Regions from separate parts of the Glutamicibacter sp. ZJUTW genome, predicted to be linked through region 1. Evidence: riboswitches for the same ligand, from Rfam matches in the RefSeq annotation. Region 1 holds a riboswitch; each other region holds the start of a gene.
The links. Region 1 has a riboswitch for S-adenosylmethionine ahead of F0M17_RS15780 (acyl-CoA dehydrogenase family protein). Riboswitches for the same ligand answer to the same signal wherever they lie in the genome.
Positions count from the first base shown of each region.

Region 2: another riboswitch for S-adenosylmethionine. It lies ahead of F0M17_RS01230 (O-acetylhomoserine aminocarboxypropyltransferase/cysteine synthase family protein); the one in region 1 lies ahead of F0M17_RS15780 (acyl-CoA dehydrogenase family protein).
Region 3: another riboswitch for S-adenosylmethionine. It lies ahead of F0M17_RS16525 (flavin reductase family protein); the one in region 1 lies ahead of F0M17_RS15780 (acyl-CoA dehydrogenase family protein).
Region 4: another riboswitch for S-adenosylmethionine. It lies ahead of F0M17_RS01280 (ABC transporter ATP-binding protein); the one in region 1 lies ahead of F0M17_RS15780 (acyl-CoA dehydrogenase family protein).

Region 1 covers NZ_CP043624.1:3,355,292-3,362,449, forward strand. Annotated here, with positions in the region: gene F0M17_RS15760 (MBL fold metallo-hydrolase) at 123-1,169, shown strand; gene F0M17_RS15765 (MFS transporter) at 1,166-2,515, shown strand; gene F0M17_RS15770 (LysR family transcriptional regulator) at 2,551-3,477, opposite strand; gene F0M17_RS15775 (acyl-CoA dehydrogenase family protein) at 3,569-4,798, opposite strand; gene F0M17_RS15780 (acyl-CoA dehydrogenase family protein) at 4,824-6,056, opposite strand; SAM riboswitch class I at 6,111-6,201, opposite strand; gene F0M17_RS15785 (SdpI family protein) at 6,418-6,774, shown strand; gene F0M17_RS15790 (GntP family permease) at 6,882-7,158, opposite strand, start outside.
Region 2 covers NZ_CP043624.1:248,597-255,754, forward strand. Annotated here, with positions in the region: gene F0M17_RS01225 (CoA-binding protein) at 297-791, opposite strand; gene F0M17_RS01230 (O-acetylhomoserine aminocarboxypropyltransferase/cysteine synthase family protein) at 791-2,164, opposite strand; SAM riboswitch class I at 2,263-2,374, opposite strand; gene F0M17_RS01235 (histidine phosphatase family protein) at 2,485-3,045, shown strand; gene F0M17_RS01240 (RNA polymerase sigma factor) at 3,161-3,658, shown strand; gene F0M17_RS01245 (methylated-DNA--[protein]-cysteine S-methyltransferase) at 3,655-4,284, shown strand; gene katG (catalase/peroxidase HPI) at 4,383-6,563, opposite strand; gene F0M17_RS01255 (Fur family transcriptional regulator) at 6,644-7,096, opposite strand.
Region 3 covers NZ_CP043624.1:3,521,467-3,528,624, reverse strand. Annotated here, with positions in the region: gene F0M17_RS16535 (helix-turn-helix domain-containing protein) at 1-289, shown strand, start outside; gene F0M17_RS16530 (NAD(P)-binding domain-containing protein) at 402-2,198, shown strand; SAM riboswitch class IV at 2,486-2,603, shown strand; gene F0M17_RS16525 (flavin reductase family protein) at 2,698-3,198, shown strand; gene dnaB (replicative DNA helicase) at 4,055-5,410, shown strand; gene F0M17_RS16515 (ZIP family metal transporter) at 5,472-6,209, shown strand; gene F0M17_RS16510 (MFS transporter) at 6,233-7,158, shown strand, end outside.
Region 4 covers NZ_CP043624.1:261,850-269,007, reverse strand. Annotated here, with positions in the region: gene F0M17_RS01300 (SDR family oxidoreductase) at 1-512, shown strand, start outside; gene ggt (gamma-glutamyltransferase) at 729-2,552, shown strand; gene F0M17_RS01290 (LLM class flavin-dependent oxidoreductase) at 2,636-4,039, opposite strand; gene F0M17_RS01285 (acyl-CoA dehydrogenase family protein) at 4,098-5,429, opposite strand; SAM riboswitch class I at 5,445-5,536, opposite strand; SAM riboswitch class I at 5,804-5,906, shown strand; gene F0M17_RS01280 (ABC transporter ATP-binding protein) at 5,912-6,727, shown strand; gene F0M17_RS01275 (aliphatic sulfonate ABC transporter substrate-binding protein) at 6,812-7,158, shown strand, end outside.

The sequences.
Region 1 (7,158 bases):
TGAGCATACCCAACCAATCATCGGTGAAACCTATTTAGCTGGTTGATAAAAACAGTTTTACGGATGTGATCCAGCGCATAAGAATTGAATGCAGCACTTGAACGAAAGAAAGGGCGCATTCCATGGCCTCCACCAATCTCAATCCCCACGTCGTGACGCTGGGCACCGCCGGCGGTCCGCGCTGGTGGACCGGCGAGAACGCCGGCAAGCGCGCAGGCATTTCCACCGCCGTCGTCGTGGGCGACAGCGTCTATCTGGTGGATGCCGGAACCGGCGTGGGCAACCAGCTGATGAAGGCAGGATTCACCCCGGCTAACCTTCGCGGCATCTTCCTCACCCACCTGCATTCGGATCACACCATCGACCTGGCGTCGCTGGCCATCTTCGGCATGTTCACCCTGCCAGCCGGCAAGGCCCCGATCTCCATCATCGGCCCGGGCGACCGCGGCGCCCTGCCGCCAGCGTCGCCACGCGCCACCACCGCACCGCAGCCGGTCTTCGCGCAGAACCCGACCCCGGGCACCGCTTCGATGTTCGAGCACCTGATGCAGGCCTACGCCACTGACCTGAATGACCGCGTGATCGACGCGCTGCGCCCCTCCCCGCTGGACCACTTCATCGCCTCGGACATCGAAATCCCTGCCGGCACCGGGTACCACCCCAATGCCAACCCGACCCCGGCGGACTTCGCGCCATTCGAGATCTACCACGACGAGCTGGTCACGGTGACCGCAACCCTGGTCAAGCATCCGCCGATCGCCCCGGCCTTCGCCTTCCGCTTCGACACCGCCGAAGGCTCGGTGACCATTTCCGGGGACACCGCGCCCTGCCGGAACCTGGTGGCCCTGGCCCGGGACACCGACCTGCTGCTGCATGAGGCCATTGACTTCGACTGGGTGGAACGTGCGTACGGTTCGGTGGGCACCTTGGAAGCCCAAGCCTCGATGGACCACCACCGCGCTTCGCACACCTCGCCGGAACAGGCGATCGCGATTGCCCACGAAGCCGGGGCGCGCACCCTTGCGTTGCACCACCTGGTCCCCGGAACCACACCCCTGGAAGTCTGGGAGGCCCACGCCGAGAAATTCTCCGGCAACTACCGCGTGCCCAACGATCTGGACACGATATCCTTTTCCCGCGTCACTAGTGAAATGGCGGCAGCACGATGAGCAGCACCCTGAATAACCACAGCAGCGTGGAGGCGCCAATGAAGGTCCCCTCGCTGAACTCCCCGCAGATGCGCCGGATCCTGGCCTCCAGCTTCATTGGCAGCGCGATCGAATTCTACGATTTCATCCTCTATGCCACCGCGGCCTCGCTGGTCTTCAACAAGGTCTTCTTCGTGGGACTGACCCCAGGCGTGGCAATCTTCGCCTCTTTCGCCACCCTGGCCGTGGGCTACCTGGCCCGCCCTCTGGGCGGCATCATCTTCGGCCACTTCGGCGACAAGATCGGGCGCAAGGGCGTGCTGATCACCTCGATGGCCATGATGGGCGGCGCCTCGACGCTGATCGGGCTGCTGCCTCCCACTGCCCAGATCGGCATGCTGGCCCCGATCGCACTGATTACCCTGCGCATCGTCCAGGGCCTGGCCGTGGGCGGCGAATGGGGTGGCGCCATGCTGATGGCTCTCGAGCACGCGCCGAAGGAACGCCGCGGCTTCGCCGCGAGCTTCGCGAACATGGGCGGCCCGGCCGGCGCCGTGATGGCTACCTTGGCGGTCTCCGCCGTCTCCATCATGCCCAATGAGCAGTTCCTGGCCTGGGGCTGGCGCATTCCGTTCCTGATCAGCATCGCGCTGGTGGGCATCGGGCTGGTCATCCGCCTGAAGGTCACCGAATCCCCGCTGTTCCTGGCCCTGGAAGACAAGGCCGAAGAGCGCAAGACCCCGTTCATGGAGGTCATCACGAAGTACCCGAAGTCGGTCATCCGCGGAACCCTGGTGGGCATGAGCTCCTACACCGTGCAGGGCCTGATGACCGTCTGGGCCATCTCCTACGTGGTCGAGGAAGTCGGTTTGGACCGCACCGCGGTGCTGAACATCAAGGCCATCGGTGCCGCATTGACCGTGGTGGGCATCTGGGTATCCTCGCGCTACTCCGACAAGCTGGGCCGCCGCCCGGTCATGATGGTCGGCATCCTCGCCGGCGCCGTGGCCGCCCTGCCGATCATGTGGATGCTGGAACTGGGCCAGCTGTGGCTGTTCGCCATCGCCCTGTTCGTGGCCAACGGCATCATCCAGGCGTTCATCTTCGGGCCGTTCGGCGCGTTCACCGCCGAACTGTTCCCCACCCGCATCCGCTACACCGGCGCCTCGCTCGTCTACCAGCTCTCCTCCACCGTGGGCGCAGGCTTCACCCCGATGATCGTCGCCGGCCTGGTGCTGCTGGGCGGCGGATCGCTGTGGATCGCCGGCGCCGTCTGGGCTGCCGCGTTCATTGTCGCCGCGCTGGCCATGCGCGGCATCAAGGAAGGCCGCGATGCCGACCTCGAAGCCGAGGAGATGAGCCACTAGAACCTTGGTGCCTGGAGCGCGGAGCCGGCTGGAACCTATGGGTTCCGGCCGGCCTCGCGCTCTTTCTCGGCACCGGTTTCCTCGCAGAAATCCAGGAACGCGCGCAGCCGCAGGCTCAGGCGTTCCGAGGCGGTATAGGCCACGCAGATGTCGCTGACCCCGACCTCGCCTTCGATCTCCAGCACCGACAGCGGCAATCCGTCATAGCTCAGGTTGACCGGCGGACGCTGCACCAGCACGGTGTAGCCCAGTCCGCGGGCCACCATCCCGCGTACCGCCTCGAAGCTCTGCGAACTCCAGCGCACCTTCGGGTCCAAACCCGACATGCGCAGGTTCACCAGCTGGTTATCGCGCACCGTGGGAATGTCCAGGGAAACGAAATCGTCATCGGCCAGCTCGGCGAGCGCAACCGAGGTGCGGTCCGCCAGCCGGTGGTTCCCGCCCACCAGCACATAGGGACGGCCCGACATCACCCGGCGCCAGGAAACCTGCGGCAGCAGGTGGCGGGTATGGGTGAGCACCGCATCCAGGTGGCCCTTGAGCATGCGTTCTTGCAGCTCGGCGCCATCGCCTTCCACCAAGGTCACCTGCAGGTCCGGGTGGACATTGGTGAAGCGTTCGCAGATCACCGGGATCCAGAACGCTGCCAGCGAGGAATAGCAGCCGATCACCAGCGGGCCCGAGAGCTTGGTCTGGCGTTCGACAATCAGGTCCTGCACCTCTTCGGCATGGCGCACCAGCGCCCGCGAATCCAGCAGGAAGTCGGTGCCGACAGCGGTGAGCACCACCCCGCGCGCCCGGCGGCGCACCAGCAGCTGGGAGCCGACGGCGCGCTCCAGCTCGTCCATCGACTGCGACATGGCGGCCTGGGAAATATGGCACTGCTTCGCCGCCGCGGAAATGGAGCCGAGTTCCGCGACGGCGACGAAGTACTGCAGCTGGCGCAGGGTGTAATTTATCACCCACACAGTCTAGCCAGCGGGCGATTCTGCAGGCGCAAAACAACAGGCCCAGCATCGGCAAAGAATGCTGGGCCTGCTACGGAAATGGAAGCTACTTCGAGGCGCCGATCGCCCACACGCGTGGAAGCTCGGTGCCGTTGACCGCCAGGTCGCCAATCAACCGCGCCTTGAAGACCCAAGGGTTGTGGTTGCCCGCGGTTCGGGCATTGCGCCAGTGCCGATCAAGGTTCTTGCTCACGCTCGTCGCGCTGGCAGCCAGCGCATCGAAGGCATGTGTGATGGCATTGAGCACCAGCGGGGTGAGCACCACCTGCGCCTGCGCGCTGGCCAACTCGGCCGCATCATTGGCCGCTTCGTCCTCTTCTGCGCTCGCCTGGCCGGTGTGCAGCGCCAGCGCTGTTTCGTAGGCTCCCTGCAACGCCGCCGAAACGCGTTGAACCGTTGCCGCGGCGGCGAAGGATGCAGCAGAGACCTCGCCGATCACCTGCAGCAGCTGCGGGTCTTCGGCCGCCACATTGGCTGCGGCATGGCTGAAGGTCCGCTTGCGCGCTTTCAGTTCGGCGGCGAAGTCCCGCTCTGCCGCTTTGGCGGAGCCGGCCAGGACCGCCAGCAGCACCTGCTGGTAGAACGCGGTCTGGTACTTGAAACGGGTGTCGAAGTCGATCAGGTCTTCCTCGGCCACCACCGCATCGGTGAACGTGGAGGTTCCGGTACCCGTGGTGCGCTGGCCGAAGCCATCCCAGTCATCGGCCAGCTCGACACCGGGCTGGTGGCGGTTGACCGCGGCGATCACGCGTTTTCCGGTGTCGGTGCGCTCTGCATAGGTGTCCAGCCAGTCAGCGAAAATTGAGCCGGTGGAATAGTACTTGGTTCCATTGATCTTGAACCCTCCCTCGCCGTCCGGGGTGACCTTGGTGATCACGTCGCCGACCTTCACGGTTCCAACCTCGGTCCACGAGTTGCCCACCAGTTCCCCGGCGGCGAAGCGGGCCAGCCACTTGTCACGACCCGGACCCGGCTCTGCCACCAGCCGATCCTCGACGAAGGCGAAGTGCGCGCGCAGCGCCTGGGCGATATTGGAATCAGCGGCCGCAAGATCCACGAACAGCTCGAAGAGCTCAGGCAGGGTCGCCCCGGCCCCGCCGTGCGATTCCGGAACCCGGATTGCGCCGAAGCCGGCGGCAGCCAGGTCCGCGACTGCCTGGTAGGGCAGTTCGCCGGTGCGGTCGCGTTCGGCAGCTCCCTGCGCGATGTCCGCGAAGAGCGGGGCAAAACGGGCTTTGAGCCCTGCAAGCCGAGTGCCAGTTGCAAGTACAGTCATCGTTCAGTCCAATCCGTGGGAATTTCTAGGTGTAGAGCGAGAGCGGCTGGGATTCTCCGCGCAGGAAGTACGCGCCGACCTCGATCTTCTTGTAGTCCACCGGGTCATGCAGCGAGTGGGTGCGCACATTGCGCCAATACAGGTCCAGGCCCACCGAGCTCGCGGTCGAGGATGATCCGGTCACCTCGAAGATCCGGTTCGCCACCTCGACGCCCACCTCGGTGGAAACCACCTTGGCTTCGGCAATTTCCACTGCCAGCGCGGCCCGCTCGGGCTGGGTGACGTCTCCGGCCTTCGACAGCAAGGCATCGAATTTCCGGCCGAGCTTCTCGGTCAGCGCCGCCACCGCGGCGGTGCGGGCCTTGAGCTCCCCGACGATCCGCTGGAAAATCGGATCCTGGGCGTAGGTGTCGGCCTGCGAGAACAGCCAGGCGTTCTTGCGGCCCAGCAGGATCTGCTTGCCACGCTCCAGCGCTCCTTCGGCAATGCCCAGGTAGAAATTGGCGAAAGCCAGCTGGATGCCCGGGGTGAGCAAGGTGGACACCGGTTCGTCGGTGACGAATCCGAGCAAGTCCTCGGCTTCAAGCCTGACGTTGTGGTACTTCAGCGAGTTGGATGCGCTGAGCCGCTGGCCCAGGTAGTCCCAGTCGTCAACGATTTCCAGTCCTTCGATGTCGCGGGGCAGCACGAAGGCGAGAATCTGCCCGTCGTATTCCCCGCCCTGGACCAGCGCGTTGATGACGATGACCTCGCCAACACCGGAACCAGTGGAGAACCGCTTGGCCCCGTTCAGCCGGTACCCATCCCCTTCGACGCTCAGCGTCAGATCCGGGTCAACCGGATTCACCGAATCGCCCCAGAGCCACCCGCCTTCCACGGTGCGTTGCCACCACTTGCCTTGCGCCCCCGCCGGAGCATAGAAGGCAATGCCCGACTGGTTGATGTAGTGGTAGGCCAGCAGCTGCGCGATGGATCCATCGGCCGCCGCCAGGATGCGGACCACGTCGAATGCCGTTTCCCAGTGGGCTCCTGCTCCGCCGAATTCTGCAGGCACCAAAAGGTTCAGCAAGCCGGCTTCGCGCAGCAGCTGCACCTCGGCGAATGGCTGCTGGTTCTTGCGGTCGCGTTCCAGGGCGTCTTGTGCGAGCGTGCCTGCCACCTGCTGGGCAACTTCGCGCCACTGCTCCAGCTCGGTTTCGCTGGCGTTCCCATAGTAGGGAACTCGGCGTAGTCCGGTGTCTTGTACGGTATCTTGCACTGTCATCTTCTTCTCCCTTGCGTTGCAGGTTCCGAAGGACGCAGGGTCCCTGCGATTCCATCGATCCTGGCGTTAGCACTACCTGCGGGATGCAGGCTTGCTGCGGCGTCGCGGAGCCAGGTCTCTCAGCCGCTCTGGATGGGTTGTGCTCCGAGTCAACCACTGCCGGCAGCAGTCACGGAAGGGCACTGTCATGCGAGGGAACGGCAGGACAAAATACGTCATCTTCGAGCCACCTGCTTGCCTGATCGATGGCTGCGCGGCCTTCATATGACACTTGCATGACGAAATTTGAACTCGGGAACTGCGCAGCTTCCGAATAGGATGGCTGTTCACGGCGAATAGGCAGGATAGGTGGAACGTGGATCCAGCAAGCGTCATCTCCTTCATGTTCGGGTTGCTGGCCATCACTTTGGTGGCAGCGCTCCTCGCACCCATGGCCCGGGATGGAAAGCTCGCGCGCAATGCGGCCATCGGCATCAGGACGCGCCACACCTTGGCCAGCAACGAGGCCTGGTTGGCAGGGCATCGGCGGGCTGCGCCGCTGGTGGCCGCGGCTTCCTGGGCCGGCTGGGCCATGTTGTCCGGTGCAGCGATCCTCTGCGTGCTGGGCCAGTTCGGTTTCGCCTTCGCCACGACCGGCGCAGGTTATCTGGCCATTATCGTGTTGCTGATGGTCTCGGCTGCCAAAGCGAACCAGGCCGCGCGAGGCATCTAGCGGGCAGGACGTCGCTCTTCGGCTACCGCTTTCAGACACATCCTTAAAGCAACGGATCGCGCCATCGGCAGATGGTGCGATCCATTGCTTGCTGGGCCAGCGTCCTGCTACAGCAGCACGGCTCCCAGGAGCAATACCGTCAGGAAGGCGGCGGTACCCTGAATGGCGGTCGCCACGCTCAAGGTCTTGTATGCGGTAATCACCGGAATGCGGCTGAGCTGCGAAACAACCCAGAAGTACGAGTCGTTGGCGTGCGAGACAACCATCGCACCGGCACCGACGGCCAGTACCGTGAGCACCATGCCCAGTTCCGAGCCCAGGCCCAAGGAGCCGAGCATCGGCGCGACCAGCGCGGAGGTGGTCACCATGGACACGGTGGAGGAA
Region 2 (7,158 bases), 510 kb from region 1:
CATGACCTGCAACACATCAATCTGTGTTTCCATGACTTTATGCCCGATTGCGTGGCATCGTCAAGTAAAAATCTAGGGAAATCTTGGCTTTATTTGGTTTTAAGTGGGTTTCGGGGGAAGGCGAGGAAATTGCATCGCGCATGATTGCGCAGGTGAACTGTACGTTCCTGCCGAATGAGCCGCGGGAAAAGCCCAGTCCCGTCGGCCTGCACGGAAACTCTGGAGCTGTTCCGAACACGTAATGGGTGCATGCAGCTGAATGCTGCATGCACCCACTATGTGGAGCTCCGGACTTTCTAGGCGAGGACCTGTCGCTTCGCGGAAATCACGCCGGTGTTGAATCCGGCCAGGCGCAAACCGCCATGGAAGCGGGCGTGCTCGATCTTCACGCAGCGGTCCATGACCACGTTCATGCCCGCGGCCTCGGCGCGATGGGCCACTTCCTCGTGCCAGGAGCCCAGCTGCAGCCACAGGGTCTTCGCGCCCACGGCCAGGGCCTCGTCCAGCACGCCGGGCAGGTCATCATGCTTGCGGAAGACCTCCACCAGATCCGGGGTCTCCGGAAGATCGGCGAGCGACTTGTACACCGGCTGGCCCAGGATCTCATCGAGTACCGGGTTGATGAAGTACACCTTGTACCGTGAAGAGGAGAGCAGGTAGGTAGCCACGAAGTAGCTGGCGCGCGACGGCTTGTTCGATGCGCCGACAATGGCGATGGTCTTCGTCTCGCGCAGGATCTCCAGGCGCTGCGCGGCTCCCGGGCCTTCCCAGGTGGTTTCAACGGCAGTCATTAGTTTGCTCCCTTCGAAGCGGTTGGCAATGCGCAGGCGGAACCGTCATAAGTTGGCGCTTCGAACTGCGCGGCGGAACCGGCGGCAGCCTCCTGCGAAGCGGCCAGTGCCTGGTCCAGATCCCAGAGGATGTCCTCGACGTCTTCAAGGCCCACGGACAAGCGGATCAAGTCTTCCGGCACGCCAGCGGAGACCAGCTGCTCGGCGCTCAGCTGCTGGTGCGTGGTGGAGGCGGGGTGCAGCACCAGGGTGCGGGCATCGCCGATGTTGGCCAGGTGGCTGGCCAGTTGCAGCGCCTCGATGAACTTGGCACCGGCTTCGCGTCCGCCCTTCACGCCGAAGCTGAAGACCGAGCCGACGCCCAGGGGCAGCAGCTTCTTGGCCTGCTCGTGCTGCGGGTGGGAATCCAGGCCTGCGTAGTTCACGTAGGTGACGCGCTCATCGGATTCCAGCCAGGCGGCGACCTGCTTGGCGTTGGACAGGTGGTTGTCCATGCGCTGCGGCAGGGTCTCCAGGCCCTGCAGCAGCTGGAATGCCGACTGGGCCGGCAGCGACGGACCAAAGTCGCGCAGCTGCTCGCTGCGCAGCTTGGTCAAGAAGCCGTATTCGCCGAAGTTGTCCCACCAGGAGACGTTGCCGTAGCTGGCTACCGGCTCGGTCATGGTGGGGAACTTGCCGTTGCCCCAGTTGAACTTGCCCGACTCGATGACCACGCCGCCCAGGGTGGTGCCGTGCCCGCCGATGAACTTGGTGGCCGAGTGGATCACGATGTCCGCGCCGTGCTCGATGGGGCGAAGGATGTATGGGGGAGTGAGCGTCGAGTCCACTACCAGCGGGATGTTGTGGCGGTGCGCCACCTCGGCCAGGCCCTTCAGATCGGCGATGTCGCCGGACGGGTTGGCCACCACCTCGGTGTAGACGGCCTTGGTGTTCTCCTGGATTGCGGCTTCGAAGTCCGCGGGATCGTTGGAGTCGATAAAGGTGGTGTCCACGCCGAAGCGGCGCAGCGAGACATCCAGCTGGGTGATGGTGCCGCCGTAGAGCTTCGAGGAGGCGACAATGTGGTCGCCGGCTTGGGTCAGCGCCGCGAAGGTGACGAATTCCGCGGCCATGCCCGAGCCGGTGGCTACCGCGCCGATGCCGCCTTCCAGCGAAGCCATGCGCTCTTCGAAGGCCGCCACGGTCGGGTTGCCGATGCGTGAGTAGATGTTGCCGTACTTCTGCAGGGCAAAGAGGTTGGCCGCATCGTCAGCGTCCTTGAACACGAACGACGTGGTCTGGTAGATGGGCACTGCGCGTGAGCCATGCTCGGCATCGGGGGTGCCTCCGGCATGCAGGGCGCGGGTGCGGAATCCAAACTTGTGATCTGCCATGGTGGCTTACGACTCCTTGTCGATTGGGGTTTCGCGTGCACCGCAGGGCGGGCCGCGATCGAGGCAGGAATCCCGGAATCAATGTCGCTTCCTGCCGTTCTCCAACGGGTAAGCGGCTGCATCGTTTCTGGCGGTAGCACCGTAACCACCGGATGTGGCAGGTTGCTGCGGCGTCATCGAACCAGATCTCTCAGCCGCTCGGGATGGTGTAATAATCTTCGCAACATGACCGTTCGTGACCCAACTATGAGTCGTAACGTTGCGTATCGGGCCTGTGATCGGAGATTCTTCGACATCTATGGCACCGGTAGGCTGGAGTCATGGATACTTCGCTGGCACTGGTTCGACACGGGCAGACCGATTGGAACCTTGCAGGCCGACTGCAGGGGCAAACCGACATCCCGCTGAACGAAACCGGACGCGAGCAAGCTCGCGAAGTCGGGCGCAAGCTCATCGGCCAAGACTTTTCGCTCATTCTGGCATCCCCTTTGGCGCGTGCCCGGGAAACTGCCGTGCTGATTGCCCAGCAGATCGGGGCAGAAACGGGCAACGCAGTTCCGGAACTCATTGAACGCGGTTTCGGCCCGCTGGAGGGCCGGATCATGGCGGAGGTCAGCGACGAGGAATCGGCTGCCGCCGCAGACCAGATTGAGCCGCGTGCGCACATCTTGATCCGCGCGGTGCCAGCGCTGCTGGGCCTAGCCAGCAAGCATGCCGGACGCAAGATCATGATTGTGAGCCATGGGGCCACCATGCGCACCATTCGCGACGCCTTGGCAGGAACCAGACAAGCCCAAGGCGTGGAGAATGGCGAAACTATCGACGTGGATTTGGCCCGGCTTGAGCAGCTCGCCGGTGAATCCGACTTGGTGGCATTCTAGGAATCCGTGCGGCAGCGGGGTGAATGAAAAAATTTTTCATTCACACCTCACAGAACAGGTGGCCGTTGCGTTTACATGGTGAGAGGCCAGCAGGTCGCGAAATCCCAGGAGAGCCATGCAAGCACCATTCGAGCGGATAGTCCAAGACTATGGACTGAACGTCCTGCGTGTTTGCCGCGCCCTGCTGGATGAGCACCGCGCGCAAGATGCCTGGTCCGAAACCTTCCTCGCCGCGCTCAAGGCGTACCCGCAGCTGCCAGATGATGCCAATGTCCTGGCGTGGCTGGTGCGCATTGCCCGGAACAAGGCCATTGACGAGTTGCGCAAGCATAAGCCGGAGATCCTTAATGACCAGGACATGGATGGTCCCGCGTCCGGGATGAACCGGCCGGATCTGCAGTTGGACAATCTTCAGCTCTGGCACGAGGTGAATCAGCTTCCCGGCAAGCAAAGGCAGGTCGTGGCCTATCGGTACCTGGGCGGGATGAGCTACGCGCAAATTGCCGAAATCCTTTCGGGCAGCGAAGCCGCTGCCCGCAGGGCCGGTGCCGACGGGATCAAGAACCTGCGGGTCCGGCTAGACGACCAGGAACTATGGCGGGAGCAGCCATGAACGAAAAAAATTATCAGCAGCAGGCGACGGCCGCTGAAATGCAAACCCTCGACGCGCTGCAAGGCCAGCTCGCTGAAAAAGCCCGCGCGCTTGAACTTGTCGATGTCGCCTATCGGGTGGTCGACAGCCCAGTGGGTTCATTGCTGCTGGCCAGCACCGATGCCGGGCTGGTGCGGGTGGCATTCGAATCCGAGGGCCACGACCGGATACTTGAGCTGCTCTCGGAAAAGCTCAGCCCACGCATCCTGCGCGACAAGTCGAGCCTGGATGGGACCGCCCGGCAACTCGATGAGTACTTCGCGGGCACACGGCACAGTTTCGAGCTCCCGGTGGATCTGCAGCTCTCTACGCAGTTCCGCCGCCAAGTGCAGCTGGAACTGGGGCATATCGATTACGGGCAGACCCTCAGCTACGCCCAGCTGGCGCAGCAGATCGGCAAGCCGAAGGCGGTGCGAGCCGTCGGCTCAGCGTGCGCCACCAACCCGATTCCCATCGTGCTGCCCTGCCACCGCGTGCTGCGTACCGATGGTTCGCTGGGTGGCTACCTGGGTGGCTTGGAAGCCAAGACGGAACTGCTGAAACTGGAGAATCCGGACTTCGCCGGCAGCGCGGCGACGTTGTTCTAGCGGCCAAAAACTGCATAAAAAAAGTGCTGGGCTGTTGCTCCCCACCAGGGGAGCAACAGCCCAGCACTATCTGCCAGAAGCTAGCGGCCGGTTAGCGGCTACTTGGCCAGCAGTTCGAAGCGATCCGCGTCCATGAGCTTGGCCCATGCAGTAGCGAAGTCCTTGACGAACTTCTCCTTGGCGTCGTCCGAGGCGTAAACTTCGGCGAGAGCACGCAGTTCCGAGTTGGAGCCGAAGACCAGGTCCACGCGGCTGCCGGTCCAACGGCCGTCGGTGGTGGTGTAGGTCTGCTCGTCAGCCGACGGGGTCCACTCCAGACCGAGTTCCAGCAGGTTCGCGAAGAAGTCGTTGGTCAGAGCGCCCGGGGTGTCGGTGAAGACGCCCTTGTTCGAGCCGTCCCAGTTGTTGCCGATGACACGCAGGCCGCCGAGCAGCACGGTCATCTCCGGAGCCGACAGGCCCAGCAGGTTCGCGCGGTCGATCAGCAGGTACTCGCTAGGCAAGTTCAGGAAACCGGAGTCGTAGTTGCGGAAGCCGTCAGCGACTGGCTCCAGCCAAGCGAACTGCTCCACGTCGGTCTGCTCCTGGGTTGCGTCAACGCGACCCGGGGTGAATGGAACCTCGACTTGCTGTCCGGCTGCCAGGGCAGCCTGCTCAACACCGACGTTGCCGGCCAAGACCACAACATCGGCGAAGGATGCCTTGATCTCGGAGGTGGCGTTGAACTGGTCAACGATTTCCTCGAGCTTGGCGATTACTGGCTTCAGCTGCTCCGGCTGGTTCACTGACCAGGAAACCTGCGGCTCCAGGCGGATGCGGCCGCCGTTTGCGCCGCCGCGCTTATCCGAAGAACGGAAGGTCGCTGCGGCCTTCCACGCGGTGGAGACCAGCTGCTGCACCGAAAGGCCAGCGTCGTTGATCAGGGACTTCAGCTCGGCGATTTCCTTGGCACCCAGGGTGGTTTCTGGAGCAGCCGGCAGCGGATCCTGCCAGAGCAGGTCCTCGGCTGGAACCTCTGGGCCGAAGTAGCGGGACTTCGGGCCCATGTCGCGGTGGGTCAGCTTGAACCAGGCGCGGGCGAAGGCGTCGGCGAACTTGTGCGGGTTCTCCTTGAAGTTCTTGGAGATCGGACCATAAATCGGATCGAAGCGCAGTGCCAGGTCGCTGGTCAGCATGCGCGGTTCGCGCTTCTCCAAGGTGTCGAACGCAGGCTGAACCAGGCCGGCTCCGCCGCCGTTGACCGGGCGCCACTGCTTGGCACCTGCTGGCGACTCGAACAGTTCCCACTCGTAAGCGAACAGGATGTGGAAGAACTCGTTGTCCCAACGGGTTGGGTGGTAGGTCCAGGTCACTTCCAGACCGGAGGACACGGTGTCTGCACCCTTGCCGGTGCCGTGGCCGTTCTTCCAACCCAGGCCCTGCATTTCCAGCGGAGCTGCTTCTGGATCCGGACCGATCTTGTCATCGGCGTGGGCGCCGTGGGTCTTGCCGAAGGTGTGGCCGCCAGCGATCAGCGCTACGGTCTCTTCGTCATTCATGCCCATGCGGCGGAAGGTTTCGCGGATGTCGATGGCCGAAGCCAGCGGATCCGGGTTGCCGTCTGGACCCTCGGGGTTCACGTAGATCAGGCCCATCTGGACTGCAGCCAGAGGGGCTTCCAGGTCGCGCTTGCCGGTGTAGCGCTCGTTGTCCAGCCACACCTTTTCAGGGCCCCAGTAAACGTCGTCGTCAGCTTCCCAGACGTCCTTGCGGCCGCCGGCGAAGCCGAAGGTCTCGAAGCCCATGTCCTCCAGAGCCACGTTGCCGGCCAGCAGGATCAGGTCGGCCCAGGAGATGGCCTGGCCATACTTCTTCTTTACCGGCCACAGCAGGCGGCGAGCCTTATCCAGCGATACGTTGTCTGGCCACGAGTTCAATGGGGCGAAGCGCTGCTGGCCTGCGCCGCCGCCGCCACGCCCATCGTGGGAGCGGTAGGTGCCGGCGGAGTGCCAAGCCATGCGGATGAAGAACGGACCATAGTGTCCGAAGTCTGCTGGCCACCAGTCGTGGGACTGGGTCATGATCTCGGCCAAGTCGGCCTTCAGGGCCTCCATGTCCAGTGCGTTGAACGCCTCGATGTAATCGAAGTCCTCATCCAACGGGTTCGATACCTGCTGGTTCTTAGCAAGGATCTTCAGGTTCAGCTTGTTCGGCCACCATTCGGTATTGGCGTTGCCCTGGGTTGGGTGAACTCGACCCGCGCCAACTACTGGGCACTGACCTGCGGTCGTCTCAGACATGTGCTCTTCCTTCCGGATTTTTTAGGGGATTGTGCGGTTCATGTCCGCCACGCGGGAACGAGTCCTGCGTGATGGCAAATCTAGGGGTTTACTACGACATCTTTCTGCGCATTCGTAGCCTGGCAATCAGGGCAGGTGCCCCAGTAGATCACTTCGGCCTCGTCGATGCTGAAGCCGTGATCGTTGGACGCATGCAGGCACGGGGCGCCGCCGACAGCGCAGTCGACGTCCGCCAGCTTGCCGCACTGGCGGCACACCACATGGTGGTGATTGTCGCCAACGCGGGCTTCGTAGCGGGCGGTATGGCCCTGCGGCTGTATCTGCCGGATGACTCCCAGCTTCGTGAAAAGCTTCAGCGAATCGTAGACAGCTTGGTGCGACACATTGGGGTGCCCTTCGCGAACGGCCGAAATGATGGTTTCGGTATCAGCGTGCGGGTGCGCAGCGACAGCGGACAGTACCGCAACGCGGGGTTGTGTAACCCGCATCGATGCCGCCTTCAGCACCTGCTCGATCCCTGCCTTTGATGTCATGTAACCAGCATGCCCGCTTATTTTGAATGAGTCAAGATAAGTTCGAATGTATTACAGGTTAC
Region 3 (7,158 bases), 170 kb from region 1:
TGCGGAGCGGGTAGTGCTGGAACTGTGCTCCGGCCCGGTGCCTAAGGTGGTGATCAGCGTGGGCTCGGAACGCACCGAAGTGCCACTGGGGTGGCGGCATTGGCAGATCCTGGAGCTTCTAGCCCGTCGGCACCAGGGTGTCGATGCGGACGGGCTCGCTGAGCTGTGGCCTAGGCCCGTGAGTGCGGTGACGGTGCGCGCCGAGGTGTCACGGCTGCGTGCCAAGCTCGGCGGAATCATCGCCGCGCGCCCATACCGGCTGACCGTGCCGGTGGTCTTCTCCTGCTGACATCGCGCAACCTTTTGCAACCCTTTCTTCTTGTGATCCACGTCATAATCTGGATTCCACGCGGCAGGGCACCTGACGCACCAATTAGACGGTTCCAGAAAGAAATGAAGTGATGACGATGGCCGAGAACTCCCCGGAAACCCAGGCACGATCATGGCTGGCGAAGCTGCAGCAGGCGTTGTCGGCCAGTGATTCCGCCGCCGCAGTGCAAATGTTCGGCGAGGAATCCTACTGGCGCGACCTGACCTCGCTGACTTGGAACCTGCATACCGCGGAGGGGCGCGACGGCATCCAGTCCATGCTGCTGGGCATCGATGCCGGGGCCTGGCCGCGCAACCTGCAGGTGACCAGCGCCACGGAAGCCGAGGGCGTCATCGAGGCCTGGTTCACCTTCGAGAACGATGCGGTGCAGGGCAAGGGCCTGTTCCGGTTGCGCGACGGGTTGGGCTGGACAATGCTGTCCACCGCGCAAGGACTGCGCGACTTCCCCGAGCCTTCCGGGGCGCGCCGCGAATTGGGGGCGGACCACGGGGCGGACATGGTCTCGGAGAACTGGCTGGACCGGCGGAAGAAGGCCCAGGAATCCTTGGGAATCACTGAGCAGCCCTATGTCCTGGTCATCGGCGGCGGCCAGGGCGGCATCGGCCTGGGTGCGCGGCTGAAGCGCATGGGCGTGCCCGCGCTGATCATCGACAAGCATCCCAAGCCCGGCGACCAGTGGCGTTCGCGCTACCACTCCCTGGCCCTGCACGACCCGGTCTGGTACGACCACATGCCGTATATCGAGTTCCCCGACCACTGGCCGGTGTTCACCCCGAAGGACAAGATGGGGGACTGGCTGGAGTGCTACACAAAGCTCATGGAGCTGGACTACTGGTCCCTGACTGAGGCGGTGGGCGCACGCAAGGACTCCGAAGGCGAGGGCTGGATCGTCGACGTCATCCGCGACGGCCAGCCGCTGACCCTGCGCCCCGCCCATCTGGTCCTGGCCACCGGCATGTCAGGCATCCCGAACCTGCCGCAGTACCCGGGGCAGGACATCTTCGCCGGCGAGCAGAACCACTCTTCGACCCATCCTGGCGGAGAGGCCTACCGGGGCAAGAACGTGGTGGTGATCGGGTCGAACAATTCAGCCCACGACATCTGCGCCGACCTGGTGAACAACAGAGCGAAGCCGGTCATGGTGCAGCGCTCCAGCACCCATATCGTGCGTTCCGAATCGCTGATGAAGACCGTGCTCGGCCCGCTGTACTCGGAGGAGGCGCTGGCCAACGGGATCGACCACAATACCGCGGACTTGATCTTCGCCTCGATCCCGTACAAGGTTCTGCCCGAGTTCCACAAGCCGGCCTTCGCCCAGATCCGCGAGGATGACGCTCAGTTCTACCAGTCGCTGACCGATGCCGGGTTCGATCTGGACTTCGGGGACGACGACTCGGGCCTGTTCCTGAAGTACCTGCGCCGCGGTTCGGGCTACTACATCAACATCGGCGCCTCGGAGCTGGTGGCCGATGGTTCCATCGCCCTGGCCAAGGGAGAAGTCTCGCACCTGACCGAGCATTCCGTGGTACTGGCCGACGGCACCGAGCTGCCCGCCGATGCGGTGGTCTACGCGACCGGTTACGGCTCCATGAATGGCTGGGCCGCGCAGCTGATATCCCAGGAGGTCGCCGACGAGGTGGGCAAGTGCTGGGGACTGGGGTCGGGCACCACCAAGGATCCCGGACCGTGGGAGGGGGAGCTGCGCAACATGTGGAAGCCGACCAGGGTCAAGAACCTGTGGTTCCACGGCGGCAACCTGCACCAGTCGCGCCACTACTCCAAGTACCTCGGGCTGCAGCTCAAGGCCCGCTACGAGGGGCTGGGCACCCCGGTGTACGCACTCGCCGAAAGCTTCCACCGGCTCTGAAGCGCGGAAGTACCTGGGGTTTCCCGGCCCTCCTGGACCGTGATTGGTCCGGGCGGGCCGAGGCTCGTTGCCAACCGGCAGAACAGGTACTGGGGGCCGAACCGGGCAGGGATTCCGTTGCAAGCCGGTTCCTCAGCATTAAGGCGAACAGGACATGATGTGTGGCGAACAAATGAACGATTGCGACCAGAAATGACCGCAGTTCACCGAATGAATACCGGAGTATTTCGATTTAAGAAGTGAATTGTTTGACGCTGCTTCGTAATCACCCATATTGTTTTAAGCAGAATCAAGAGCATCAGCTATAAGCCCTGGCTTGCTGATCGGCAACCCTCTCAACGGTAGTGGGGTGCTCCAGGTGAGGATTCGGTTCCACGCAAAAACGTGCTGGAACAAGTACCGCACACGGCGCGGAACTCCAACTCTGGCGGCTTCGAGAAGCAAGAAGCTCCGGCGTGCGGACTACTGCGCGGTGGGCAAGACCCGAAGGAATCGAGCCATGTCATTGAATCTTGAACTTGACCCGTTGACCCTGCGCAAGGTTTTCGCTCAGCATCCGTCAGGCGTAGCCGCCCTCTGTGCAGAACTGGATGGCGAGAAGACCGGCATTGTGGCTTCGTCATTTACCGTGGGTGTTTCCCTCGAGCCAGCACTGGTGATGTTCGCCGTGCAGAAATCATCGAATACGTGGCCAAAACTGCGCAACGCTGGCCGCATCGGCGTTTCGGTGCTCAGCGAACGCAATGAAGGAGTGTGTGCTCAGATCGCGTCGAAGAACGGCGACCGATTCCGCGGGATCGACACCTATTCCTCGGAGCAGGGCGCACTGTTCATTAACGAGTCCACGCTGTGGCTGGAAACCTCGATTTACAACGAGGTCGAAGCGGGGGATCACTGGGTGATCTTGATGGAAGTCCACGGGCACCGCATCTCGAAGCACTCACCGCAGATCTTCCACGATTCGCGCTTCCATTCACTGCCGGTTCCCGAGCTCGTCTAAGCCCTTCTGAACTTCCAAAGCTTCGGCCAGATCAACGTATTGATCTGGCCGAAGCTTTTTTGATTTCGAGGCCTGCAGAATCACTTTATACTTGCGCCAATCTGAAAACTAGGCGCGATGCCTCTTGATCTCCGGGCGCACCGGCCGCAACCCTGGACTACATGCAGCCCATGCACTGCGGGCAAGTTCGACGTGTAATTGCACTTCCACTGCAGCTGATTGCGGAGGTAAATCGGCGGCAGTGCGCCAAGAGCCCAGTTACGGCTTCAAATTCACGCAACGCCACGTCGGCGACATCAAGTTATCCACGGCCCTGAGCGGTGAAATTCTTGTCGGTTGTGAACTACTTCGGGCTCGGAGCCTTGATAGCGAACATTAATCCGTGGTGACTAAGGGTTTTGCAAAATTAACAGTATCCACAGTGTTATCCACAAAACTGTGGATGAAGTGTGGGGAAATGTGAACAAAGGAGCAAAAACCCCGGAAACTGGGCGGTTGTGGGTGTTGATAACCTCGATGTGGTTGGCGTGACCTTCAATGAATTAACTTTCTTTCCACAAGTGTGAAAATGCAAACAGCCTAGTCAATCGGTGTTACCGGTGTGTAGAGTGGGGTAATCCACAGGGTTCTCCCCAGACTGTGAACAGGGGAGTCCACAGGTAGCGGTGTGTTATCCACATATTCTGTGGATAATGAGGTTTACGCCTGTTAATAACAGCCCTAGTGTTGGCTTCGGGAGAGAAATATCCACAGGCGCTTTACAGCTAAATGTCCGTATCGACTGACATGATGAAGCGTTGCCATGAGGGCAAGGAGAATTTTCCCAGCGGGTCAATAGGGGATGGAAGTGTCTGCAATGAGTGCTGAGCCGGTTTACGAAGGACGGGAATCCGACGCAGGGCGTAAGCCGCCACAGGATATCGAGGCCGAAATGTCGGTGCTCGGCGGCATGATGCTTTCCAAGGATGCGATTGCCGACGTCGTTGAATCCATCCGCGGCACCGACTTCTACCGTCCCTCCCACGAATCCATCTACGAGGCAATCGTTGACCTCTACGGCCGCGGCGAGCCAGCCGATGCGGTCACCGTAGCCGACTTGCTGACCAAGCGCGGCGAAATCTCGCGCGTGGGTGGCGCTGCCTACCTGCACAACCTCATCCAGCAGGTTCCCACTGCGGCGAATGCCGGGTACTACGCAGAAATCGTGCGCGAACGCGCAGTGCTGCGCCGGCTGGTTGACGCCGGTACGCGCATCGTCCAGATGGGCTACTCGCCGGATGGCGAGGTCGACGCAATCGTCAACGAAGCCCAGGCCGAGGTGTACAAGGTTGCCGAGAACCGCAGCAGCGAGGACTATGTGCGCCTCTCGGACATCATCGAAGACACGGTCGACGAGATCGAGAACGCGGCCAACGCGGGCGACGGCATCACCGGTGTGCCCACCGGCTTCTACGAATTCGACGAGCTGACCCAGGGCCTGAAGGGCGGCCAGATGATCATCATCGCTGCCCGTCCCGCCGTCGGCAAGTCGACCTTCGCGCTGGACTTCGCCCGTTCGGCTGCCATCAAGCACAACATGGCCACCGTGTTCTTCTCCCTGGAAATGGGCCGCAACGAAATTGCGATGCGCCTGCTCTCGGCCGAAGCGTCTATCCAGCTGCAGGACCTGCGCAAGGGCTCGGTGGAAGATGCGCAGTGGACCAAGATCGCCACGACCATGGGCCGGCTCAACGAAGCCCCGCTGTTCATCGACGATTCGCCGAACATGTCCATGATGGAAATCCGCGCCAAGTGCCGCCGGCTCAAGCAGCGCAACGAGCTGCGCATGATCATCCTCGACTACCTGCAGCTGATGAGTTCGGGCAAGCGCGTGGAATCGCGCCAGCAGGAAGTCTCGGAGTTCTCGCGTAACCTCAAGCTGCTCGCCAAGGAACTCGACGTGCCGCTGATCGCGCTATCGCAGCTGAACCGTGGTTCGGAGCAGCGCACCGACAAGCGGCCCATGGTCTCGGACCTGCGTGAATCGGGTTCGATCGAGCAGGACGCCGACATGGTCATCCTGCTGCACCGCGACGACGTGTACGACAAGGAAAACCGTCCGGGCGAGGCCGACGTGATCATCGCGAAGCACCGTGCAGGTCCGACCAAGACCATCACCGTGGCCTTCCAGGGCCACTATTCGCGTTTCAATAACATGTCCAACGAGGGTTAGTCCCAGTCAGAACTCATATGGCACCTACTAACCCGGCTCATTGCTGGCTATAGTGGGTGCCATGTTCGCTTCGTTGCAGGCTTTGCTTTGGGGCACCGTGGCCGGGTCCGCCCTGCTGCTGGGGTCCGGTGCTGCCTGGTGGCTGAAGATCCCCAAGGTCTGGGTCAGCGCCATCATGGCCTTCGGCGCCGGGGTCCTGATCAGCGCCCTGGCCTTCGAGCTGGTGCTCGAAGCCTATGGCACCGGTGGCCTTGGTGCGACGCTGGGCGGTGTCATTGTGGGCGCTGCCTTGTATTTCGTTGCGAACCGGCTGCTGGACTGGCGGACCGGAAAGAGGCAGGCGCAGCGCGCAGGCGAGCAGGATTCGTCCGGATCCGCGCTCGCGGTCGGCGCGCTCATCGACGGCATTCCAGAATCCGTGGCCCTGGGACTGACCGTTGTTGCCAGCGCAAGCATTAATCCGGCAATGCTGATCGCCATTTTCATCTCCAATGTCCCCGAGGGCCTGGCGAGCACCGCCCAGATGAAAGCGTCCGGGAAGAAGGGATCCTCAATCGCGTTGCTCTGGGGCGCCATCGCCATTTCCTGCGGCATCGCGGCCTTCCTCGGAGCCCTGCTGCTGGAATCCATGCCCGGCGAGGTGCTGGCTTTCGCCACCGCCGTCGCTGCCGGAGGCATCTTGACGATGATCGCCGACACCATGGTTCCCGAAGCCTACAAGGTGGAGCACGACTACACCGGATTGCTGGTGACCTTGGGCTTCCTCGCGGCGTTCAGCCTGCACGTGATCGGCGGCTAGGCGAAACCTGAGATCATGGTTGCATGCCCCTGAACCGCAGCAGCCAATCAACCGAGCGTGCCGAGTCCACCATCTATGCTCCGCAGTATCTTGCCACCACCCTTGGCATGTTCGTGCTCGTCTTCTTGGTCGCCTTCGAATCCATGGCCGTGACGACGGTGATGCCGCTGGTCAGCGAGCTGCTGGACGGTGAACGCTACTTCGCGCTGGCCTTTGCCGCACCGATCGCCAGCGGCATGCTGGGGATGGTGGCCGCCGGAGAAGTCACCGACCGGTGGGGGCCGAAGCACCCGCTGTTCATCGCCGTTGCCGTATTCTGCGTTGGGCTGCTGATCTGCGGTTCGGCCGAGAACATGCAGACGCTGATTGCCGGGCGCGTCTTGCAGGGAATCGGCGGTGGCGCGATCACCGTCGCCATCTACGTGCTCATTGCCCGGGCGTACCCTGGGCACCTGCACTCGAAGATCTTCGCCCTGTTCGCTACCGCCTGGGTGATCCCGGCGATGATCGGCCCCTGGATGGCAGGCCTGATCGCGGTGCACCTCGGCTGGCGTTGGGTGTTCTCCGGCGTGGCGGTGCTGGTGGTTCTCGCGTTTTGCGGGGTCGTGCCGGCGCTGAAATCGCTGAGCTCGACGCGCAATCCTGACCTGGGGCCGATTTCCGCCAAGCGGCTGGTGCTGGCTGGGCTGACCGGGATGGCAGTTATCTGCATGAATCTGCTCGGCAATGCGCAGGGCCGCTGGTCCCTGCTCGGTCTGGTCCTGGCGCTGGCGGTAGCCCTGGCCGCGGTTCGCCCGCTGCTGCCCAAGGGCACATTCAGCTTGGCCCGGGGACTGCCGTCCACCATCATGACCCGCATCTTCGTGGCCGGTGCCTTCTTCGGCGTGGAAGTCTACCTGCCCTACCTGCTGCGCGAGGATTACCACTTGGGCCCCGACCGGGCCGGCCT
Region 4 (7,158 bases), 530 kb from region 1:
AGGAGCACATCGCCACCGAGCGATTGCTGGCCGGATCCGGCATCGGGTACGTGCTGCTGCGCAACGGCTGGTACATCGAGAACTACACCGACCAGCTCATGGGCTACCTCAATAGCGGCGTAATCCTCGGTGCCGCGGGCGAGGGCAAGATCAGCGCTGCCGCCCGGGCCGATTTCGCGGAGGCAGCCGCCGCGGTGCTGCTGTCCGATGAAGAGCAGAACGGCAAGATCTACGAGTTGGGCAGCGACAAGCCATTCACCCTCAACCAGCTTGCTGGCGCTGTCGGCGCCGCCGCTGGCCAGGACGTCGCCTACCAGGAAGTGGATCCCGAGCAGCTGGAAAAGATCTACGCTGATGCCGGAGTCCCAGGACCCTTCGCGCACATCCTCGTCGATACCGACGTGCGCATTCGCGAAGGAGCACTGGAGGTTAGCACCGGTGACCTGGCCAAGCTGATCGGCCGCGCTCCAGCGTCCTTGGGCAAGGTCATCAAGGACAACCTGGACAAGTAGCACCGATCATCGAGGGTCCAGCGGGCAGGCACTCGCGGCAGTCGCTGCCGCGGTGCCTGCCCTGCAGCATTTAAGCTTCATAACCGCGAATATTCGCGCGACAAGGGTGCAATTTAACGCCCAGATAGATTGTGCTGCGTGTCACAAGCTCGCTGGGAGGTTCCGCTCCCGTAAATTTGCGCATACTTCATCCCCACCTGAAGAGGAGATCAAAGTATGCCACGAGCACGTTTGAGGCCAGTTGCCTGCGCTGCAGCCATCGCCTTGGGCCTGGGAGCTTTCTCGGCTGTCCCGGCGAGCGCGGATCCACGCCACACCGAAAAAGTCCCGACTGCCATTGGAACCGGAGGCGCGGTGTCTTCGGTGGACCCGGAGGCCACCGCCGCCGGCATCGAAGTCCTGCGCAAGGGAGGCAACGCCGTGGATGCGGCCGTGGCCACCGCGGCGGCACTCGGCGTCACCGAACCCTACAGCGCCGGCATTGGCGGTGGCGGATACTTCCTCTACTACGATGCGCAATCGGGAAAGGTCAGCACGATCGATGGTCGCGAAACCGCCCCGGCAGGCATTGCCAAAGATGCATTCATCGATCCTGAAACCGGCGAACCGTACAACTTCACCCCGGAACTGGTTACCAGCGGCGTGGCAGTCGGCGTGCCCGGAACCTTGGCCACATGGCAACGCGCCCTGGACAATTGGGGTTCGCAGAACCTGAAGCAGGTCCTGCGGCCGGCAACCAAAATCGCTTCCCGCGGCTTTGCCATTGATGAGACGTTCCGCGAGCAGACCTTGGACAACAAGGAACGGTTCGCCGCGTTCCCTGCCACGAGCGAATTGTTCTTGCCCGGCGGGGATGCTCCCCAAGTCGGGACCATCTTCAAGAATCCGGATCTGGCGGACACCTACCGGATGCTGGCCAAGCAAGGCCTCGACGGGTTCTATGCAGGCGACTTGGCCGCCGAGATCGCCCACACGGTGCAGGCACCGCCAAAGAGCGAAGACACCACCCTCCCGGTTCCCGCGGGGCAGTTGTCCACCGCCGATCTGGCCGGCTACAAAGTGGTTGAGCAGGAACCCACGCAAGTGGATTACCGGGGCTACGATGTCTTCGGCATGGCTCCATCTTCCAGCGGAGGAACCACCATCGGCGAATCGCTGAACATCCTGGGCCAGTTCGACGTGGCGGCCATGGACGAAGCCGATGCGTTGCACCATTATTTCGAGGCAACTGCTCTTGCCTACGCTGATCGCGGCAAGTTCGTCGGCGACCCGGCTTTCGCCGATGTTCCGACCCAGACCCTGACCGATAAGCTGTTCGGTGCGGATCGGGCGTGCGCCATCAATCCGGACCAGGCCGCGGCCAAGCCGGTCGCTCCGGGCGATATCGAGAACCATGATGGCCAGTGCCCTGCTGCCACCAGCGAGCCGGTTGAAGAGCGGGACACGGAAAACATCTCCACCACCCACCTGTCGGTGGTGGATCGCTGGGGCAACGTCGTTTCCTACACGTTGACCATCGAGCAGACCGGCGGCTCGGGCATGGTGGTTCCCGGCCGCGGATTCCTGCTGAACAATGAGCTGACCGATTTCTCCACGGTCTACGATCCGCAGGATCCGAACCGTATCGAGCCTGGCAAGCGCCCGCGCTCCTCGATGGCGCCCACCATTGTCCTGCAGGAGGGCGAACCGGTGCTGGCCATCGGTTCCCCGGGCGGTTCAACCATCATCACCACGGTGCTGCAGACCCTGGTGAACCGCATCGACTTGGGCATGAGCATCAGCGAAGCCATCGCCGCGCCGCGGGCATCTCAGCGCAATACGGCCGCGGTCACCGCCGAACCCGAGTTCATCGAATCCTATGGCCCTGCGCTTGAGGCCTTTGGCCACAAGCTCACGCCTGCTGGCGATTCCTTCACCCCGCAGGCTGAAATCGGTGCCGTTGAAGCGGTGGAAATCGCAGCCGATGGCACGCTCACCGCGGCGGCCGAGCCCACCAGGCGCGGCGGCGGTTCGGCCATGGTGCTGGAGCCAACCGAGTAGGCGTGCAGAAAAACGGCGGCCTGCGGCAACATTCTTGCGAAGTTGCCGCAGGCCGCCGCCTATTGCGCGAGCTGGCCAGCCGCTCAGGCCTGGGCGGCCAGCCGGTTGGCGACCTTGTACTGGGCTGCGCGGTGGGTGCCCTTCACGCGGTCCCCCTCGCCGAACAGCTTGTTGCGCAGCGAGCCCTTGGCGTACTCGGTCTTGTATGCGCCGCGCGCTTGCAGCTCGGGAACCACGTACTTCACGACGTCCTCGAAGGTGCCCGGGGTGATTGCGTAGGCCAGGTTGAAGCCGTCCACGTCGGTGTAGTCCACCCAGTCGATGAGCTTCTCGGCGACCTCGGCGCCGGATCCGACGGTGATCGGGCCGAAGCCGCCCACGCCCACCCATTCGGCCAGCTGGCGGATGGTCCACGGCTTGCCCTCGTCGCCGCTGGCCTTCTGGAAGGTTTCGACCGTGGACTGGATGGCGTTGGACTTCACGTTGGCTCCGATGACGTCGTCCGGGCCGTACGTGGACAGGTCAACGCCCATCCATCCGGAGATCAGCACCTGGGCGCCCTCGATGTCGGCGTAGGACTTGTAGTCCTCGAACTTCGCCTGCGCGGCGGCCGAGTCCTCGCCGGTGATGATGGTCTGCATCGCGAAGATCTTGATGTCGTGGCGGTCGCGGCCAGCGGCCTGCGCCGCGTCGCGGATCTTGGTAACGGTGGCCTTGAGCATTTCGCGGGTAGGGCTGGTCACGAAGACCGCTTCCGCGTTTTCCGCGGCGAACTTCATGCCGCGCGAGGAGGCGCCGGCCTGGTAGATCACCGGGGTGCGCTGGGTGCTCGGTTCGGTGATGGCGATGCCGGGCACCTTGAAGTACTTGCCCTCGTGCTCGATCGGGTGCACCTTGGCAGGGTCGGTGTAGATGCCGCTGGCCTTGTCGGCCTGCACCGCGTCCTCCTCCCAGGAGCCTTCGAGCAGCTTGTAGACGACCTCAAGGTACTCGTCCGCGTGGTTGTAGCGCTCGTCGTGCTCCATCTGGTCGTCCTGGCCCATGTTGCGCGCGGCGGAGGGCAGGTAGCCGGTGACCACGTTCCAGCCCACGCGGCCGTTGGTCAGGTGGTCCAGGGTGGCCAGGCGGCGGGCGAACGGGTACGGGTGCTCGTAGGCGGTGCCGGCGGTGACACCGAAGCCCAGGTTCTCGGTGACCGCTGCCATCGCGGAGACCAGCATGAACGGGTCGTTGACCGGGGCCTGGGCGCCGGTGCGCAGCGGGGACTCGTTGCTGTCGTTGAACACGTCGTAGGTGCCCAGCACATCGGCCAGGAACAACCCGTCGAACTTGCCCTCTTCCAGCACCTTGGCCAGGTGGGTCCAGTAGCCGATGGTCTTGTAGTCGGCGGCTTTGTCCTGCGGGTGGCGCCACAGGCCCGGCGACTGGTGCACCACGCAGTTCATGTCGAATGCGTTGAATAGGATCTCGCGCTTGTTCTCGCTCATGTCTTTGCCCCCATTAGGTCGATGTTCATGGAAAGTATCTGGTTTGCGTCGCGGGCGCTCAGGCCCGCTGGGTCGAATCTTCGCCGGTGACGGACAGCCGCTGCGGCTGGACTCCGTTGATCTCGTAGTCCCCGACGATGCGCGCCTTGTAGATCGCCGGGTTGTGCGTGGCGATGGTGCGCGCATTGCGCCAGTGCCGGTCAAGGTTGCAGCCGCTTCTGGTGGACGAGGCACCCAGCCCGTCGAAGAGCTTGCTGGTCACCCCGATGGCCAGCGGCTGCACCACGGTTTGGGCACGGTTGGCGGCCAGCTCGCAGACCGCATAGCGTTCCTCGTCGTTCAGTCCCGGATCGCCCAGGGCCGCCTCGACTTCGAGCACCGCGCCGATCACCACCGAGTCAGCGGCGAAGGACTCCGCGGACACCTCGCCCACCAGCTGCAGGACCTGGGGTTCCTGGTACACCGGCACCCCGGTTCCGGTGGTGAAGATGCGGGTGCGTGCCTGCACGGCGCTGCGCAGGTCGTTCAGCGCGGCGCGGGCGATGCCTGCCTGCACGGACATGAGCACCAGCTGGAAGATCGCCGCTTCGGAGTCGTTGCGCTGCTGCGGCATGAAGCAGTCCACCGGGACCTGATGGAATTCGGTGGTGCCGGTTCCGGTCAGGCCCTGGCCGAATCCGTCCCAGTCATCGAGGATCTTGACGCCGCTGCGCTGGGTGGACACCACCGCGATCTGGCGTCCGGCAAGCTCAGGGTGGGCCACCGCAACAGTGGTCCAGTCGGCAAAGATGGTGCCGGTGCAGTAGTACTTCTCGCCGTCGACTACCCAGCGCCCGTCCACGAAGCTGGCCTTCGTATTCAAGGTGCCCAGGGCGTTGCCGCCGCGCTCGGTGTAGGCGTTGCCGACAATCTGCCCGGCGGCGATGCGGGCCACCCACTTCTTGCGCAGCGCCTCGTCTTCCAGTGCCAGCACATTCTCGACAAAAGCGATATGCGCGCGCCACAGCTGGCCTACATGGGAGTCGGCCTCGGAGAGCTCGATGAGCAGGCGGAAGACATCCACCAGCCGCGCACCGTAGCCGCCGTCGGCCACGGGAAGGCGCAGTGCGCCGAAGCGCTCGCGGTTCAGCAGGCCTACCTGCTCGAAGGGAAGCACGCGGTTCAGGTCGCGGTCCTTGGCGGTCGCGGCGATCTGGGCGAAGACCGGGCGGAAGATTTCGGCCAGCCGGTCGTACTGCTCATCCGCGCCGGGGCCAGGGGTGATCTTGAGCAGCTGCCGGGTGGGCAGCTGCTCCTCGAACTTGTCCAGTTCCAGAGCGCTGGCTTGCGAAGGATCGCTGAGCTGGTTGAAGTCCAGCCCTGGGGCATTCGGTGATTCGCCAATAGGCATCAGGGTTCTCAATTCTTTCCATCGGTCCTGGCGGTAGCACCGTCCCGCTCTTCGGGTGGTTGCTGCGGCGTCATGGAGCCAGATCTCTCAGCCGCTCTGGATGGGTCGTCATTCATTTGTAACGGTAATAATCCGGCCCTTCCAAGCCGCGAAGTCATATTTCGCCTCAGAGCGTGGAGGCCCTAGGCTCAATTCCCACAGCCTAATCGCCGTCCCATCGAAGATGAGTTGCACGGATTGGCTTGCAGTCGATCAAACCGGACCTAGGTGAAATAAATAACGAAATTTCTGGGCAATGTGACGCAGTTGTCGAAGATTTTTTCATGTTACGCAAGATTTGCGTCCAAATCGTTCGACTCGCTGTAATAGAAGGGTAACCATCCCGAGCGGCCGAGAGATCTGGCTCTTTGACGCCGCAGCAACCACCTTCGGAGCTCCACCTCCGCAGGCCGGTGCTACCGCCAGGACCGATGGAGATTGATATGGCTCTTACCATTGCAGCGCCCGAGGCAACTTCAACCACCTCAACCGCACTGGACGTCCAATTCAGCAACGTGTCGCGGACCTTCACCACAAAGAAGGAAAGCCGCACCGTGCTGGCCGACATCAACTTGCACATTCCAGCCGGCCAAGTACTCGCGATCCTAGGCGCCAGCGGCTGCGGAAAATCCACGCTGCTGCGTTCGGTCTCCGGGTTGGACCACCCCTCCACCGGTGACATCCGCACAGGCACCCACGAGGTCAACGGCATCAACGAGCTATGCGCCGTTGCTTTCCAGGAACCACGGCTGCTGCCGTGGCGATCGGTGCGCGAGAACATTGCGCTGGGTCTGGCCCCAGGAACCGAGAAGGCCTCTGGCGACGCGCTGATTGATGAGCTGATCGAGCTGACCGGGCTGAGCCATGCAGCCAGCCTGCGCCCGCGGGAGATTTCCGGCGGCATGGCCCAGCGTGTTTCGCTGGCTCGCGCGCTGGCCCGCCGCCCGGGCGTATTGCTTCTCGATGAGCCCTTCGGCGCACTCGATGCCCTGACCCGCCTGAAGATGCAGGATTTGCTGCTCTCAATTCACGCATCATTCCCCACCACGGTACTCATGGTGACCCATGACGTGGACGAGGCTTTGACCTTGGCTGACCGCGTTATCGTCTTGGGACGCAGCACCGGGAACGGCGCGGCTGGTGTCATCGAAGACCTAGCGATCTCCGCCGGGCAACCGCGCCGGCACACGGACGAGAAGTTCGTTGCCGATCGCCTGCACCTGCTGCGCCTGCTCGGCGTCGACCCAACCAACCATTAATCCAGGGAACGCATTGGATCCTCGGCGATCCTTGCTCTTTGCCCTATCGTCCATCCGCTTGCACGCATAATTCTAGGATTCTCCATGCTCTTGAACCGCTTCTCCCGCCGCACCGCACTGTCCGCCGCCGCTTTGCTCATGGGCGCAGTTGCCCTGACCGGCTGCGCTGGCGAAAACGCTACGGCCGACTCCGGTGATCAGACCTTGTCCATCGACTTTGCCACGTACAACCCGCTGAGCCTGGTGCTCAAGGAAAAGGGATGGCTGGATGCGGCCGCCAAGGAACAGGGCGTTGACGTCGAGTGGATCCAGTCCGCAGGTTCCAACAAGGCCAATGAGGCGCTTCGCGCCGGTGCTATTGATGTCGGTTCCACCGCCGGTTCCGCAGCGCTGCTGAACCGTTCCAACGGTGCACCAATCAAGACCGTCGC